Regions from separate parts of the Clostridium sp. LS3 genome, predicted to be linked through region 2. Evidence: riboswitches for the same ligand, from Rfam matches in the RefSeq annotation. Region 2 holds a riboswitch; each other region holds the start of a gene.
The links. A riboswitch is a leader RNA that binds a small molecule or an ion and turns the genes downstream of it on or off. The one in region 2 is predicted to bind S-adenosylmethionine.
Positions count from the first base shown of each region.

Region 1: linked by a shared signal. The riboswitch ahead of ACZJV1_RS02765 (methionine ABC transporter ATP-binding protein) and the one ahead of ACZJV1_RS02180 (Na+/H+ antiporter NhaC family protein) in region 2 are both predicted to bind S-adenosylmethionine.
Region 3: linked by a shared signal. The riboswitch ahead of metK (methionine adenosyltransferase) and the one ahead of ACZJV1_RS02180 (Na+/H+ antiporter NhaC family protein) in region 2 are both predicted to bind S-adenosylmethionine.
Region 4: linked by a shared signal. The riboswitch ahead of ACZJV1_RS16185 (methionine ABC transporter ATP-binding protein) and the one ahead of ACZJV1_RS02180 (Na+/H+ antiporter NhaC family protein) in region 2 are both predicted to bind S-adenosylmethionine.

Region 1 covers NZ_CM143921.1:572,548-576,764, forward strand. The annotation lists gene ACZJV1_RS02750 (PTS sugar transporter subunit IIA) at 1-233, shown strand, start outside; gene ACZJV1_RS02755 (HAD-IIB family hydrolase) at 374-1,132, shown strand; gene ACZJV1_RS02760 (type I phosphomannose isomerase catalytic subunit) at 1,280-2,218, shown strand; SAM riboswitch class I at 2,419-2,542, shown strand; gene ACZJV1_RS02765 (methionine ABC transporter ATP-binding protein) at 2,631-3,689, shown strand; gene ACZJV1_RS02770 (methionine ABC transporter permease) at 3,658-4,217, shown strand, end outside.
Region 2 covers NZ_CM143921.1:416,121-420,337, reverse strand. The annotation lists gene ispF (2-C-methyl-D-erythritol 2,4-cyclodiphosphate synthase) at 433-912, shown strand; gene ACZJV1_RS02180 (Na+/H+ antiporter NhaC family protein) at 1,017-2,294, opposite strand; SAM riboswitch class I at 2,405-2,511, opposite strand; tRNA gene ACZJV1_RS02175 (tRNA-Lys) at 2,690-2,765, opposite strand; tRNA gene ACZJV1_RS02170 (tRNA-Gly) at 2,769-2,842, opposite strand; gene ACZJV1_RS02165 (hypothetical protein) at 2,906-3,580, opposite strand; gene ACZJV1_RS02160 (HNH endonuclease signature motif containing protein) at 3,845-4,217, shown strand, end outside.
Region 3 covers NZ_CM143921.1:3,538,351-3,542,567, forward strand. The annotation lists gene nagA (N-acetylglucosamine-6-phosphate deacetylase) at 1-532, shown strand, start outside; gene metK (methionine adenosyltransferase) at 572-1,747, opposite strand; SAM riboswitch class I at 1,850-1,958, opposite strand; tRNA gene ACZJV1_RS16640 (tRNA-Tyr) at 2,109-2,193, opposite strand; tRNA gene ACZJV1_RS16645 (tRNA-Thr) at 2,199-2,273, opposite strand; tRNA gene ACZJV1_RS16650 (tRNA-Val) at 2,291-2,366, opposite strand; tRNA gene ACZJV1_RS16655 (tRNA-Tyr) at 2,389-2,473, opposite strand; tRNA gene ACZJV1_RS16660 (tRNA-Thr) at 2,480-2,554, opposite strand; tRNA gene ACZJV1_RS16665 (tRNA-Tyr) at 2,580-2,664, opposite strand; gene ACZJV1_RS16670 (hypothetical protein) at 2,964-3,398, opposite strand; gene yyaC (spore protease YyaC) at 3,508-4,029, shown strand; gene mreB (rod shape-determining protein) at 4,090-4,217, opposite strand, start outside.
Region 4 covers NZ_CM143921.1:3,440,794-3,445,010, forward strand. The annotation lists gene ACZJV1_RS16175 (MetQ/NlpA family ABC transporter substrate-binding protein) at 1-131, opposite strand, end outside; gene ACZJV1_RS16180 (methionine ABC transporter permease) at 261-896, opposite strand; gene ACZJV1_RS16185 (methionine ABC transporter ATP-binding protein) at 896-1,933, opposite strand; SAM riboswitch class I at 2,029-2,176, opposite strand; gene ACZJV1_RS16190 (DUF503 domain-containing protein) at 2,270-2,557, opposite strand; gene malQ (4-alpha-glucanotransferase) at 2,679-4,154, opposite strand.

The DNA.
Region 1 (4,217 bases), 160 kb from region 2:
CAACGGTTATAGTTGGTAAAAGTGAAAAAGGAATAGAATGGGAAAGCTTAGATGATGAACCAGTAAATATGGTGTTTTTAATAGCAGTACCAGATGGTGAAGGAAATGAGCATTTAAAAATTCTTCAAATATTAGCAGTAAGCTTAATGGATGATGATTTTAAAGCAGAAATAGAAAAAGCTAATGATAAAAAAGTAATAGAAGAGTTATTATTACAAAGAACTGAAATGTAAAAAGAATATAAGCAATAAAATAGACTTAAAAGTTTCATCTTTTAAGTCTATAAATTTATTTGTGAAAATTTATTCAATTATATGATAAAATTATAGTGATAAAATATTAAAAAAATATCGATATAATAATGGAGGAATAAATGAGTAAATTATTAGCAACAGATCTTGACGGAACATTAATAAATGATAATGAGGTTACCATTGAGGATAAAGAGTTTATACTTAGACTTCAAAGAGAAAAGAATTTATTAGTAGTTTCAACGGGAAGACCATACAATGGAGTAGAAATGCTAAAGGATGACTATAAGATATTTGCAAATTATTATGTATTACTAAATGGAGCATTAATAGTAGATTCATTAGGAAGAAAAATAAAGCAAGAAGTAATTAATAAAAAAATAATAGAAAGTATAATAAATGGAATAAGTGAAGATGATGTATATATTTCAGTAGAATCTGGATTTGACACATATTTATTAACAGATGGAGATAATTTACCATATCCAAATAAAAAAAGAGTAAATTCAATATGTGAAATAGAAGAGGAGCTAAGCTTAATTTCTATATATAATCCAAATAAAGAGAAGGATGAAATAGAAAAAATAAAAGATGAAATAAATGAAAAATATGGTGATACAGTAGTAGCATATAGAAATGATATTTATATAGATGTAGTTCCAGTGGGATGTTCAAAGGGAAGTGGAGTAAAATATTTAGCAGAACAAGAATTAATAGAAAATGAAGATCTATATACCATAGGAGATTCATGGAATGACGTAACTATGTTTAAGATAACTAAAAATTCATTTACATTTAACCATGTAGAAGAAGAACTAAAGAAACATGTTAAATATTTAGTTAACTCCGTAGGAGAATGTATAGAAAATTATTTATTATAAATATTATAGAAAATAAATATTATAAATAAAATAGAATAATTGAAGAATATTAATTAATTTTTATTTAAAAAAATCAATTAATTTAATAATCTATATATTGAAATATATATTTTACTTAAGAAGTGTTGTTAAGGAAGGAGAAAGATTATGTATCCAATTAGATTTGAGAATTTATATTATGAAAAAATATGGGGTGGAAGAGATTTTGAATCCTTTAGAGATAATATGCCAGAAGGTGAAATAGGTGAAACATGGGATATAGCATGTCATCCAAATGGGACTGGAATTGTAGAAAATGGTTCATTAAAAGGAACTAGCTTCGATGATTTAATTAAAAAGTATGGACATACACTTGTAGGAGCGAAGGTTACTTTAGAAAAATTTCCATTACTTATAAAGCTTATTAATTCAAAAGAAAAACTTTCAGTACAAGTACATCCAGGAGATGAATATGCTGCAAAGTATGAAGGGGATTATGGTAAAACAGAAGCTTGGTATGTTATGGATGCTAAACCAGGTGCTTGTTTAATAGTGGGAACTAAAGATTGTAGTAAAGAACAATTTGAAGAAGCTATAAAAAATAATAATGTGGAAAGTTATTTAAATAAAATAGAAGTTAAAAAAGGTGATTGCTTTTTAATTAATAGTGGATTAGTTCATGCTATATGCGAAGGTGTTATAATAGCAGAGATTCAACAAAATAGTGATGTAACATACAGAGTATATGACTATGGAAGACCAAGAGAAATTCATGTTGAAAAAGCATTAGATGTTATAAACTTTGATCTTCAATGTGAAAACCTTAGTGAAAAAGAAGAAATAAAGCATGAAGGCTATAAGCAAAGCTTACTATGTAAAAATGAATACTTTGGAATAGAAAAAATAACTATAGATTCACAATACAATGATGCAAGTGATATAGAAAAGTTTGATATGTTAACTTGCGTAGATGGAGAAGGAATAATAGAAGGAAAAGACTTCACAGAAAAAATAAAGACTGGAGATAGTTATTTAATCCCAGCTACTTTAGGAGAATATTCAATAAAAGGTAATGTTACAGTTTTAAAGAGCTATCCAGTTATATAGTTAAATAAAAAACCTCTAAGTAATTAATTATTTAGAGGTTTAATTTTAGTTTTTTATTTTAAATTAAAATGACTTAGCAAAATATAATGGATTTCTTACATATGTCCACTTTTTTATAAAAAAGTAAAAATACTATTGACAGTGGAAATATATACATATATAATGAGGAACAAGAAATGAAAAACAAAAAAATGAATAGATTTTTATCAAGAAAGACGGAGGGACTGGCCCTGTGAAGTCTGGCAACCTGAATTACGAACTTAAATTAGTTATGATTTAAGGTGCTAAATCCTGCAGATGTTTACTGCGTCTGAAAGATAAGAATGAAATATAGAAGTGTATTACACTGCTTTCTTATTTTTTAGGAAAGCAGTTTTTTTATTACCTTTTTTAGGGTAGAAGGAGGGGGAACATGATTGAATTAAAAAATTTGTACAAGACTTATGATACAGAAGGTGGAAAAGTAGAAGCAGTAAAGGATGTAACACTAAACATTAACAAAGGTGAAATTTATGGAATTATAGGCTTTAGTGGAGCTGGAAAATCAACTCTAGTTAGATGCATAAACTTTTTAGAGAGACCTACTAAGGGGCAAGTACTTATAGATGGAAAAGACCTTAATACATTATCAAATAAAGAACTTAGAGAAGAAAGAGAAAAGATAGGAATGATATTTCAGCATTTTAATCTTATGAAGTCTAGAACAGTTTTTGAAAATATAGCCTATCCTTTGAAGGGAAGTAAATATTCAAAAGATGAAATAAAAGATAAAGTTATATCACTACTAAAACTTGTTGAATTAGAAGATAAGGCAAATTCTTATCCATCTCAATTAAGTGGAGGACAAAAACAAAGGGTAGGCATTGCAAGGGCTTTAGCCAATGATCCAAAAGTATTACTTTGTGATGAAGCAACCAGTGCCTTAGATCCACAAACTACAAAATCCATACTAAAACTTTTAAAAGAGGTAAATAGAAAATTTGGAATAACCATAGTAATAATAACTCATGAAATGCAAGTAGTTAAAGAAATATGCACAAGAGCTGCTGTTATGGAAAATGGAAGAGTTGTAGAAGAAGGAAATATATTTAAGGTGTTCTCAGAGCCTAAAGAAAAGATTACAAAGAATTTTATAGATAGTACTTCTCTATTAAGTAATATATATGACTTAATAGAAGATAAATCTTCAGTTGTAGAAATTAAGGAAAATGAAAAGATACTAAAACTCAAATACTTAGAAAATAGTACAACTGAACCAATAATTTCAATAATATCTAGAGAATTTAATGTAGATGCAAATATAATCTTTGGAAATGTAGAGATAATTCAAGAATCTCCACTTGGTGGACTTATTGTAATAATTAAAGGTCAAGAAGAACAGATTCATAATGTTATAAACTATCTTAAAGAAAAAAATGTGGAAGTTGAGGTGATTAAAGATGGCAGACTTAATACAAAAATTATTGCCTAATGCAGTAAAAAAAATACCAGAAATTTATGAAGCAACTGGACAAACCTTGATTATGCTTTTAGTATCAGGAGCTATATCATTTGTTATAGGTCTTATATTAGGAGTAATATTAGTGGTAACTAAGAGGGGAAGCATACTAGAAAATAAACCAGTTTATTATGTTTTAGATAAGATAATAAATATAACAAGATCAATACCATTTATTATTTTATTAGCAGCAGCAATACCATTAACCAGGGCCATAGTAGGGACAGCAATTGGAACAAAGGGTTCTTTTGTACCACTAGTTTTAGGAACTATACCCTTCTTTTCAAGGCAAATAGAAAGTGCTTTATCAGAAATAGATAAGGGGGTGATAGAGGCAGCTGAGGCAATGGGGTCATCACCTTTAGAAATAATATTTAGAGTGTATCTAAAAGAAAGTGTACCAAATATTATTAGAGCAACAACAATAACTTTTGTAAGCTTAGTTGGATTAACAGCTATGGCAGGATCAGTAGGTGGCGGAGGTCTTGGGGATCTAGCAAT
Region 2 (4,217 bases):
TCATTAGCAGTATATGAAGAAAATTTAAAAGCATATATATTTTTGAATTTTATATATAAGTTCCTGTAATACCGAATTACTTATACTATAACAAAGTGTATTTACTTTAATTAAATTAATGCAATTTATTAGAACTTATATATGCTTTTTATAGTCTATTAATATTTTAGGAGCAACTTATGAATAGAAAAATAATTTATGTAGATTTCGTCCTTAAACGTAAGAAGCTTTCATCTAGGACCATTCACTTTATTTACAAGCTTAATATTAAATTAAATCATCTTATTAATAAAATATTTAAGAAAAAATCTGTAAAAAATAATTCTAAAGTCTATCCCTTTAAAAAAGTATTATAGTTCTAAAAAATAAATTTTAAATATATCTTCTATATTTATGGTAAAATAATTCTATAATTAATTTAGAGGTGATAAAGTGAGGATAGGATTAGGATACGATGTACATCGTTTAGTTGAAGAAAGAGACTTAATAATAGGAGGAGTTAAAATTCCTTATAAACACGGTTTACTTGGACATTCAGATGCTGATGTATTACTTCATGCAATTATGGATTCATTGCTTGGTGCTTCAGCTCTAGGTGATATAGGCAAGCATTTTCCTGATACAGATAAAAGATTCAAAGGTATTTCAAGTTTAAAACTTTTAAAACAAGTAGGATTACTTCTTTCAGATAATGGTTATTCCATAAACAATATAGATGCAACTATTATTGCTCAAAAACCAAAAATGTCTCCTTATATACAACAAATGAGAGAACACATAGCACAAGCTTTAGAAATTGATTTAAGTCAAATTAATGTTAAGGCAACTACTGAAGAAGGACTTGGATTTACTGGCAGTGGTGAGGGTATATCCTCTCAAAGTATATGCCTTCTTACAATGGATAATAAATAATTAAAAAGTTAAGAATTAAATTAAGGCTTATAAAAAGCAAGGAGATAACTAAAAAAGTTATCTCCTTGTTTTTTGGTTTATATATTTAAATTTTTACAACAGCCTTATTTATTTCTCCAATGAATGTATATAGCTATTATAGCACATATCCCCATAAGATATGGATAAAATAAAAATTTCATTATTGCAAATGGTGATAAAGCTGCAAGACCTGCTGCTGATATTAGTTGAGCTCCATATGGTATTATGCCCTGAAATACACACGAAAACATATCCATTATCCCTGCAACCCTCTTTGGTTCTAAATCAAATTCATTTGAAATATTTTTAGCTATTGGTCCAACAGTTACTATTGCTACTGTATTATTAGCAGTACAAATATCTACTAAACTTACTAGGGTTGCAATACCATACTCAGCCCCTCTTTTACTTTTAAAATTCTTCAGTCCTTTGTTAAGTATAAAGTCTATTCCACCATTAAACTTTATTATCTCTATTGTTCCAGCTATAAGTAATGAGATTATTATTAGCTCACTCATACCAGCTATTCCATCAGATATAGAATTAAATAATCCCAATAAGTCAAAGCTTCCAAATATAAATCCTATTATACCTGAAGACAAGATTCCAAGTAATAAAACTATTATTACATCAACTCCAAGTAAAGCTGTTATTATAACTATTATATAGGGTAAAATTTTGAATATATTAAAACTTAAAGAATCTAAACTAACTACATTTGCATTTCTTGTTAATACCATGAATATTAACGCAGTTATTATTGCTGCTGGAAGAACTATTATAAAATTCATTTTAAATTTATCTTTCATTTCACAACCTTGAGTTCTTGTTGCTGCTATAGTTGTATCAGATATTATTGAAAGATTATCTCCAAACATAGCACCACTAACTACTGCTCCAACTGCCAATGCTGTTGCTATTCCTGTCTTGTCTGCTATTCCAACTGCAATTGGAACTAATGCAACTATTGTTCCCATTGATGTTCCTATAGATAAAGCTATAAAGCAACCTATAATAAACATTCCAGGTATTAATAGACTACTTGGTAATAAAGATAATCCTAAATTTACAGTTGAGTCTACTGCTCCCATATTTTTAGCAACTTCAGCAAAGGCTCCTGCTAATATAAATATTAATATCATTAATAAAATATTAGTGTTTCCTGCTCCCCTGCAAAAAACTTCTACTTTTTCATCAAACTTTACTTTTCTATTCATAATTAATGCTGTTAGAGCTGCTACTAAAAAAGGAACAATAACTGATACAGCATAAAAATCTTTTGCTATTATAGATGTACCTAAATACACTAATAAGAATACTCCCAATGGAATTAAAGCTAGTCCATTACCTTTGTTTTTCAAAATTTCTTCCTCTCCTTTTAAAAATATAAATTATTTATAATTACAAAAATTAAAAAGCTCCTGTAGAAATACAGAAGCTTTACTCACACATATAAAAAATTATAGTTCGCCTCTTATCTACCAGGTTTACCTGCAGGATTTAGCACCTTAAGAATTAATTAAAATTCTTGGTTGCTGGGTTTCATAGGGCCAGTCCCTCCACCACTCTTGATAAGACTTTTAAATTTTGCACTATAATAGTATCAATTTAATATACTATTGTCAATATGAAAAATATTCCTAACACCTTATATAAGTCTTTTATTTTTAAAGTTACTATTAACAATAAAGTATTTAGTGTTAAATGTTCTATAAATAGAAAAAAAGAGATTACATAAAATTAATCTCTCTTTTAATGGTGCGTTATCAGGGGATCGAACCCGGGACACCCTGATTAAGAGTCAGGTGCTCTACCAACTGAGCTAATAACGCATATGGAGCGGGTGATGAGAATCGAACTCACGTAACTTGCTTGGAAGGCAAGGGCTCTACCATTGAGCTACACCCGCAAATATTATTGACAGTAATATTATATATTTAGTAATTATTACTGTCAATAATTAGTTTTACCTTTAAATTATTTCTGTAAGGGATTTTAATAAAATATCTCTAAATCGCTCTCCATGGCTCTTATTTTTATCAGCTTTTTCACATACTTCTTTCCAATCTGAAATAATTAAGCTAGTTCTCTCTTTAAATTCTCTTTCACTTGTTGTCATATAGCTTGAATTTATAACAAATTCCCCTAATTCTTTTGGTGTATTAAAAATTTTTAAATATAAAAATTCTCTATTGTCTCCGTACCAAGTTCTATTAAAGTCTCTAGCAAACTTTTGAAGTGCCCTAATTAATTTATCTTTAGGTAAAGCCCAACACTCCTTTATCATTTTTACATGTCTTCTCATATTATCTGCTTCTTCTTTAGATATTTTTTTATTTTTTTCTCCATCTGAAATTATTATTTCTACTGGAATGTTTGGAACATTAACAACTAACCTTTCCTTTCCATATATCCATTTATAAAAGGCTTCTTGTAAAAATGAATATTGAATATATCCTAACAATATTTTTTCATTTGGAAAGTATGCCCATGTATTATTAAGTCCGTTATTCTTGCAAAAAACTAAGCTATGGATATATATACTTTTTTCATTAGGTAACTTATCCATAAACATATGTCCTCTTATAGTTTTATTTTCATTAATTAATTCTTCCCAGTAATCAAATGAATCATAACTATGTCTCACTGTATCACCTTTCCTTCAGTCTCGTAATATAATATACTATATATATATTATATAGTATATTATACCACCTTTACAAGTATTTTTTAAGAATATAACAAAGTAAATATAAACACTTTATTATAACAATATAATTCTATGTATTAGGATGCACGTATTTTTAGCGTAAAATACCTACTCACCCAATGATATACTTTTATATCTAATTTGAAATAAAAATAAATTTATTTTATAATATTATTAAAGATATAAAAAGGAGGCATGACTTTGTACCACTGTGAAATTTGTGGATCAAAAGCGGATATTCATCATATAGTTCATAAACACGAAGGTGGCTACGATATTAAGTTAAACTATAAATATCTTTGCAACTACCACCATAGAGGGAAACATGGTCCTCATAACTGTATAGAAACTGATTTAAAGTATAAACTTGAATTACAAGATAAGCTTTTTAAGCTCTTACCAAAAGATTACTATACAGCTAAGGAACTTTACAATATTTTAGAAATATCTCATTCTTCTTTAAAAAAGTTAATCAAAAACCTTAAACTATTTAAAGAAGGATACTCTAAAAAAGAAATAATAAAGAACCTCATGGGTGGTAAACTCTACTCCTATGCTATGCTTCAAGAGCTTG
Region 3 (4,217 bases), 860 kb from region 2:
GGAAGGAATTAAATGTGGTTGCTGCCACTCAACTCACTTATTTAATGCAATGACACCATTTGCTCATAGAGAACCTGGAGTTGTAGGTGCTATATTTGATAGCGAAGTAACTACAGAAACAATTTCTGATGGTATCCATATATCATATCCATCACTTAGAATAGCTTACAATCAAAAGACAACTGATAAAGTTTTATTAGTTACTGATGCAATGATGGCATGTGCGATGCCTGATGGTATGTATGCATTAGGAGGTCAAGAGGTTGTCGTTAAAGATGGAGCTGCAAGACTTTTAAGTGGAAGCTTAGCTGGTTCAATATTAACTCTAGATAAAGCTATTAAAAATGTATATAAAAATGTTGGTCTTTCATTAAACGAAGCTGTAAAAATGGCAACTTTTAATGCTGCTAGACATTGTAAAGTTGAAGATAGAAAAGGTCTTATAAAAGAAGGCTTCGATGCAGATTTGGTTTTATTTGATGAAGACATAAATGTAAAAAATGTTATAGTTGCTGGTAAAGTATTAGTATAAATAAAAATGCTCCAATTCAAAATTGGAGCATTTTTTATTTTAAAGATACTTCTTTATTTCTTCTACTTTATTTAAATCTTCCCAAGGTAAGTTTAAATCATTTCTTCCAAAGTGACCATATGCAGCTGTTTGCTTGTAGATTGGTCTTCTTAATTCTAAATCTCTTATTATAGCTCCTGGTCTTAAATCAAATACTTTTTCAACTATTGAAATTATTTCTTCTTCTGATTTCTTTCCAGTTCCAAATGTTTCTACCTCTATAGAAACTGGCTTAGCAACACCAATTGCATATGCTAATTGAATTTCTAATTTATCAGCTACTCCAGCTGCTACTAAATTCTTAGCAACCCATCTAGCCGCATATGCTGCTGATCTATCAACTTTAGTTGGATCTTTCCCTGAGAAAGCACCACCACCGTGTCTTCCATATCCACCATAAGTATCAACTATTATCTTTCTTCCAGTTAATCCGCTATCTCCTTGTGGTCCTCCAACAACGAATCTTCCAGTTGGATTTATGTAATACTTTGTGCTATCGTCTAATAATTCTGCTGGAACTACAGCTTTAATTACATGCTCCATTAAATCTTCTCTTATTTGTTCTTGAGATACATCTTCACTATGTTGAGTTGATATTACTATTCCATCTATTCTTATAACTTTATTATCATCATATTCAACTGTAACTTGAGTCTTTCCATCCGGTCTTAAGTATGGTAAAGTTCCGTTCTTTCTTACTTCTGATAATCTTCTTGATAATCTATGAGCCATAGCTATTGGTAATGGCATATACTCTTCTGTTTCATTTGTTGCAAAACCAAACATCATTCCTTGGTCTCCTGCTCCAACTGCTTCAACATCATCTTTTTGCCCTGCTCTAGATTCTAATGCTTCATCAACACCCATAGCAATGTCACCTGATTGTTCATCTATTGATGTTAGTACTGAACATGTTTCACAGTCAAAACCGTATTTAGCTCTATCATAGCCTATTTCTTTTACAGTTTCTCTAACTAACTTTGGAATATCAACATAACAATTAGTTGATATTTCTCCCATAACCAATACCATTCCTGTTGTAACAGCTGTTTCACAAGCAACTCTTGCCATAGGATCTTTAGCTAAAATACTATCTAATACAGCATCTGAAATTTGGTCGCAGATCTTATCTGGATGCCCTTCTGTAACTGATTCTGATGTAAATAATCTTCTCATTTTCATTTCTCCTTTCATTTTATTTGATATTAATTCTAATTAATTTAATTTATAAAATAAAAAAATCTCTTCGATAAGAAGAGATGTTAAAAGTCATAATCTTTCTTATCTTGCAAAATTACTTTGCAGGAATTGGCACCACACTCAAAATTACTGAAGTAGGTTGCCGGGTTTCATCGGGCCCTTTTCCCTCCGCCTCTCTGGATAAGAACTAATATCAAATTTTACTTTTCAGATTATATCATCTTTAATATTAATAGTCAACTACAGAACCTAAAATAATTACATATTTAGATTCTTTAACTGATAAAATATTAAATTATTTAAAAATATAAAAAAAGACAAGTAAACTTGCCTTTTGTGGTGGGGGAGGACGGATTCGAACCATCGAAACGAAACGTAACAGATTTACAGTCTGCCCCCTTTGGCCACTCGGGAACTCCCCCACATTTGGAGCTGGCAATAGGAATCGAACCTACAACCTGCTGATTACAAGTCAGCTGCTCTACCGTTGAGCCATGCCAGCATATTTAATTTTTAAAATGGTGGAAACAACAGGGATCGAACCTGTGACCCTCTGCTTGTAAGGCAGATGCTCTCCCAGCTGAGCTATGCTTCCATAAGAATAAAATTTTATAAAATGGTGGGGGAGGACGGATTCGAACCATCGAAACGAAACGTAACAGATTTACAGTCTGCCCCCTTTGGCCACTCGGGAACTCCCCCATTTTATGGAGCTGGCAATAGGAATCGAACCTACAACCTGCTGATTACAAGTCAGCTGCTCTACCGTTGAGCCATGCCAGCATATTATAAATTAATAAATTTCAAATGGTGGGGGAGGACGGATTCGAACCATCGAAACGAAACGTAACAGATTTACAGTCTGCCCCCTTTGGCCACTCGGGAACTCCCCCGTTTAAAATTTATTTAATTTCAGTTAAGTAAACTTTGTATCTTCTCAACCGACAATGATTAGTATATATTTATTATATCTTAATTTCAAGTACAATTTTCACTCATTTAAAGAAACTATATTTAATTTATTCTGTTTTTCTTTTATTTTCTTCTAATTAATACTAATATCTTTTTTATTAACAATTTTTCTGTCATAATTATTCTATATTAGATATTAAATAAACATCCCTTCAACTTGTAATAATTTTTAATAAATATATATTGCTATAAGTAAAATAATTTTTTAAATAATAATTTCTTATACTTCTTTTTCTATAATATCTAAATCAATATAATCACTTATAATATCCTTAAACTCTTCATATTCTTTATTTGACATTCTTTGCTTTACTAAAGACATACCTTTTGTAATGTTAACTGTATTTTCTCTATCCGAAAAATAGTTATTAACTTTTATTATATCTACTATAGCTAAATTTCTAATTAATACATTTATTTTTTCTTTTCTAGCTTTATCTAAATGTCCAAACAAATTATTAGAGGAATCTACTTGATTTATAATAATTGTAGATTTATTTTTTTCCTCACTAATAAACTCTTCTTCTTTATTGTATTTTACTACATTTTCACTAATAACTTCTTCACTTTTTAATGGCTCCCACACTAATAAAAAATATATTGGGATAACTATACTAATTATTATGGTAATGGTAGAAAATAGTAATCTCTTCATTCTATTTCATCTCCTTTTATTTGATTAATTTCCTCTTTTATGATTTTTATACATTTTATTATAATTAATCTTTATCAAACATATACTTTTATGGCGGGGGTGAATTTTAGTGAAGCGTAAAGTATTATATAACTCTTATAATTCTCATATTGAAATAGCAAATTCTATTAAAAATTATATTACGGAAAATACTATAATAGTTTGTATAGGAACAGATAAATGTATTGGTGATTGCTTAGGTCCAATGGTTGGCACATTTCTAACAGAAAAAGCCTTCCCTCTCCCAGTGTACGGAACAATAGAATCTCCAATACATGCTTTAAATATAAATAAAATATTGAATGAAATTAATAAATTGCATCCTAAATCCTTAACTATAGGTATAGATGCTTGCTTAGGTGAATATAGCTCAATTGGTGAAATACATACCAGAGATTATCCAATACATCCTGGAAAAGGTGTTGGTAAAAATTTACCTGATGTTGGAATTGCCTCAATAATAGGAATAATAGATTCAAGTGAAAATGCAGAAATTTTCACATCTAGAAGCATTCGTCTAAATTTAGTTATGGAAATGGCTAAAGTGATTTCTTCTTCAATTATTGAAGCATATAAGATTGTTAATAAATAAAAGGGAGCAATAAAATACTCCCTTTTACAATCAATTATATATAATATGTATAATATTCTACTACTCTATCAAAGTTATTTCCTTGTCTGATAGACTAGATTCTATTTTATCTAGATATCCTAAAACCTTGCCTGTACCCTCTGCTACTGCTTCTACAGAGTTATTAGCAACATCGACATTGACTCCTG
Region 4 (4,217 bases), 950 kb from region 2:
GGTGTAACCCCTATTGTTATTGTTTTATCTTCAGCTGCTGAACCTGTTTCTTTTCCCTTACCTCCACAACCTACTAAGCTTATTACTAAAGCCCCTGTTAATAATAATGTTAATATTGATTTTCTTTTCATATTGAAAGCCCCCTTTTTTAATGTACAATTGTCAGTTAAAATTAGACAATTTAAATTTCTTTAATTTTTATTTAATTAAATTTATTCTCCTATATCAATTGCTTTTATTTTTATATTTTCATAACTTTATTATGATAGTTTTTTATATAAGTAATTTCCTAAAGATTGCAACACTTGTACAATTATTATTAAAATTAAAACTGTTACAATCATTACATCTGTCTGATATCTTTGATAACCATATCTTATGGCAAGATCCCCAAGTCCGCCACCACCTACACTTCCTGCCATAGCTGAATAGCCTATTATACTAATTACAGTTAAAGTTAGTCCAGAAATTATTGATGGAACAGCTTCTTTAAGCATAACCTTAAATATTAGCTGAGTATTTGATGCTCCAAAAGATTTTGCTGCTTCTACTACACCTGGATCTACTTCTTTTAAGGCAGATTCTATTATTCTTGCTACAAATGGAGCTGCTGCTATAGTTAAAGGGACTATTGCACCTTGTATTCCTGTTGATTTTCCTACTATTAACCTAGTTAAAGGTACCATAAACACCATTAATATTATAAATGGAAAACTTCTTAGGATATTTATTATAGTGTCTAATATTTTGTAAATAAACTTATTTGGCTTTAATCCATTTGGCTCTGTAACTATTAAGATTATTGCTGGTACAAATCCTAATATTATTGAAAATACAGTTGAGAAAAATACCATTATAATTGTTTGCCCCAGAGCCTTTAATAATATATCTGACATTAGCTAAGCACCTCCAATATTACATTTTTCTTTTCTAAATAATTTATTACCCTTTCCTTATCTTCCTCTTCTATGTTTATTACTAAGCTTCCAAGTACATCATCTCTAAACTTTTCTAATTTGCCCCAAACTATTGAAAAGTCTATATTTAACTCTCTTGACATTTTCGTGATAAGTGCATTTTCTGATGATGTGCTTGGAAAAAATAATTTTATGTTTATCCCTATCGCTGGTAGTAGCTCTTCATCCTGTTCACCTAAAAACTTCTTAAGCGATACTCCTGGTTTTAAGAATAAGTCTTCTGAATTGCCTTGTACTTTTAAAATGCCCCCTTCTATTAATGCAACTTTTTCACAAACCTCTTTAACTACTTCCATTTGGTGGGTAACAATAACTATTGTAATTCCTAACTCTTTATTTATCTTTGAAAGAAGTTCTAATATATCCTTTGTAATCTTAGGATCTAATGCTGATGTAGCTTCATCACAAAGTAAAATTTTAGGCTCTAATGCTAAAGCTCTCGCTATAGCCACTCTTTGCTTTTGACCTCCACTTAAATTAGATGGTTTTGCATCTGCTTTTTCTGAAAGTCCAACTAACTTTAAAAGTTCAGTTACTCTATTATATATTTTTTCTTTTCTAAATTTTTTGTAACTACAAAAACTCTCCCCTTTTCCCTTGCATTTTTCTTTGTATTCCTTATACTCTTCTTCATATCCCCAAACCTCTAGTGGTAATGCTACATTTTCAAATACATTTTTTCTATTTAATAAATTGAACCCTTGAAATATCATACCAAGATCTTTTCTAAATTCCCTAAGTTCAATTCCACTTAAATCTTTAACCTCTTTACCCATTACTGTAAGAGATCCATCTTCATAACTTTCTAGCCCATTTATACATCTTAATAAAGTTGATTTCCCTGCCCCACTATGTCCTATAATTCCATATACTTGTCCTTCTTCTATCTTAAGCGAAACATTCTTTATAACTTCTACTTTGTCAAAGCTTTTACTTAAGTTATTAATTTCTATCACAATTAATTCCCCCTTTAAAGAAACTTAAAGTAAAACAAAAAACGCACTGGAGAATAAATCTCTAGTGCGTATAATTACTCACATACTAATTTATTCTCTCATCTATCAGCTTAAAGCTGCAGGATTTAGCACCAAACTTAATAGAATATAGTTTTAGTCCAACATTAATTAGACTTATCTTATAATCCTATTACAGGTTGCTGGGTTTCACAGGGCCAGTCCCTCCACCACTCTTGATAAGAAACGTAATCAAAATATTTAATTTTTATATTGATATTAATATACGATTATTAATTATATTTGTCAACAACATTTTAAAATTTATTTTTATAAATTTTAAAACATTACTACTTCTTTATCTATTTTTATAAGCTCTGCATCTGTATTTTCTTCTATAAAATTTATTATATTTTCCATAGTAGAATCTACTTGAGCACTAGTTGCACATATTCCTGAAATTCCAATTACAATACTTTGATGAATATCTTGATCACTTATCTCACTTACAGAAATATTGAATTTATTTTTTAACTTCTGAGTTATACTTCTAACTACCATTCTCTTTTCTTTTAAAGAATGTACCCAACTTGCTCTTAAATTTATACTCATTACTAGGACTCTCATTTTAAACCACCTCTTTAAATATTATGTACCTTAATATTATTATAAATAAAGCTCATGGAGAATATTCTCCATGAGCTTTATTTATAACTTTTATCTGGGATTTATTTATAATTTAATTAAATTATCTACCATATAATCTAGTTAATTCAAATATTTCCTCTGCTAATTTATCGTTTAAATCTTTTTTTGAAGCTCTCCAAGTCCAATTGCCACCTAATGTAGAAGGTAAATTCATTCTAGCTTCATTACCTAATCCTAAAAAATCTTGCATTGTGGTTATTGCTAAATAAGCTTGACTTCCCCAAACTCCTCTTATTAATCCTCTTGATATTCCTTCATCATAAGTTAAATTTAAATATTTTTTAGCTTTTTCTATTTCATTTTTACTTCCAGTTACATTATACCATCCACAATTTGTATCGTTATCATGTGTGCCTGTGTAAGCCACACAATTAGCATGATAATTATGTGGTAAGTCTACACTATCTTCTCCGCCAAATCCAAACTGTAAAATTTTCATTCCAGGAAATCCTGTTTTATCTCTAAGCTCTATTACGTCATCTGTCATCATTCCCAAATCTTCTGCTATTATATTCACGTCTCCAAGATTATCTTTTATAGCATTAAATAATTTAATTCCAGGCCCTTTTGTCCATTGCCCAAATTCTGCTGTTTTGTTTCCATATGGTATTTCCCAATATGCTTCAAACCCTCTAAAATGGTCTATTCTTACTACATCATATAATTTAAAACTTTCTCTAACTCTATCAATCCACCAACCATATCCATCTCTATCTAAATTATCCCAGTTATAAATAGGATTTCCCCATAGTTGGCCAGTAGCTGAAAAAGTATCCGGAGGACAACCTGCAACAGTTATTGGAATCATATTTTCATCGACTTTAAAATACTTAGGATTGCTCCAAATATCTGCACTATCTTCTGAAACATATATTGGAATATCTCCTATTATTTTTATTCCATTTTCATTAGCATATTTCTTCAAACTATACCATTGTTTAAAAAACATATATTGTACAAATACCCAATAATCAATTTCATCTTTTAACATTTTTTTATAATAATTTATGGCTTCATCTTTTCTTAATCTTATATCATCATCCCACTTTTGCCAACTAACTAAGTTAAAATGATTTTTCACAGCCATATATAGAGAATAATCATTTAACCAAAGCTTATTTTTTTCTTTGAAATCCTCTATATCATTATTAAATTTATTCTTTGAATTATGGTATGCTTTTTTTAGTATTTTATTTTTATTTACAAATAACTTAGCATAATCTACACAATTCTCATCTAAGCCATAATCTAAATTAGAATAATCTTCTTCTTCTAATAACCCCTCTTCTTCTAATATTTCGAAATCTATAAAATATGGATTACCTGCAAATGCTGAAAAGCATTGATATGGTGAGTCACCATAACTAGTTTGTCCTAAAGGTAGTATCTGCCAATACTTTTGTCTACTTTTCTTTAAAAAATCTACAAAGGCAAAGGCTTCTATTCCAAATGTTCCTATTCCATATTTTCCTGGTAGTGATGAAATATGCATTAATATTCCACTACTTCTTTCCATAAATTTTACCTCATTTCTCATAAAGCCTATTCTATATTATAATTACTATGTTCGTGAAGGTTA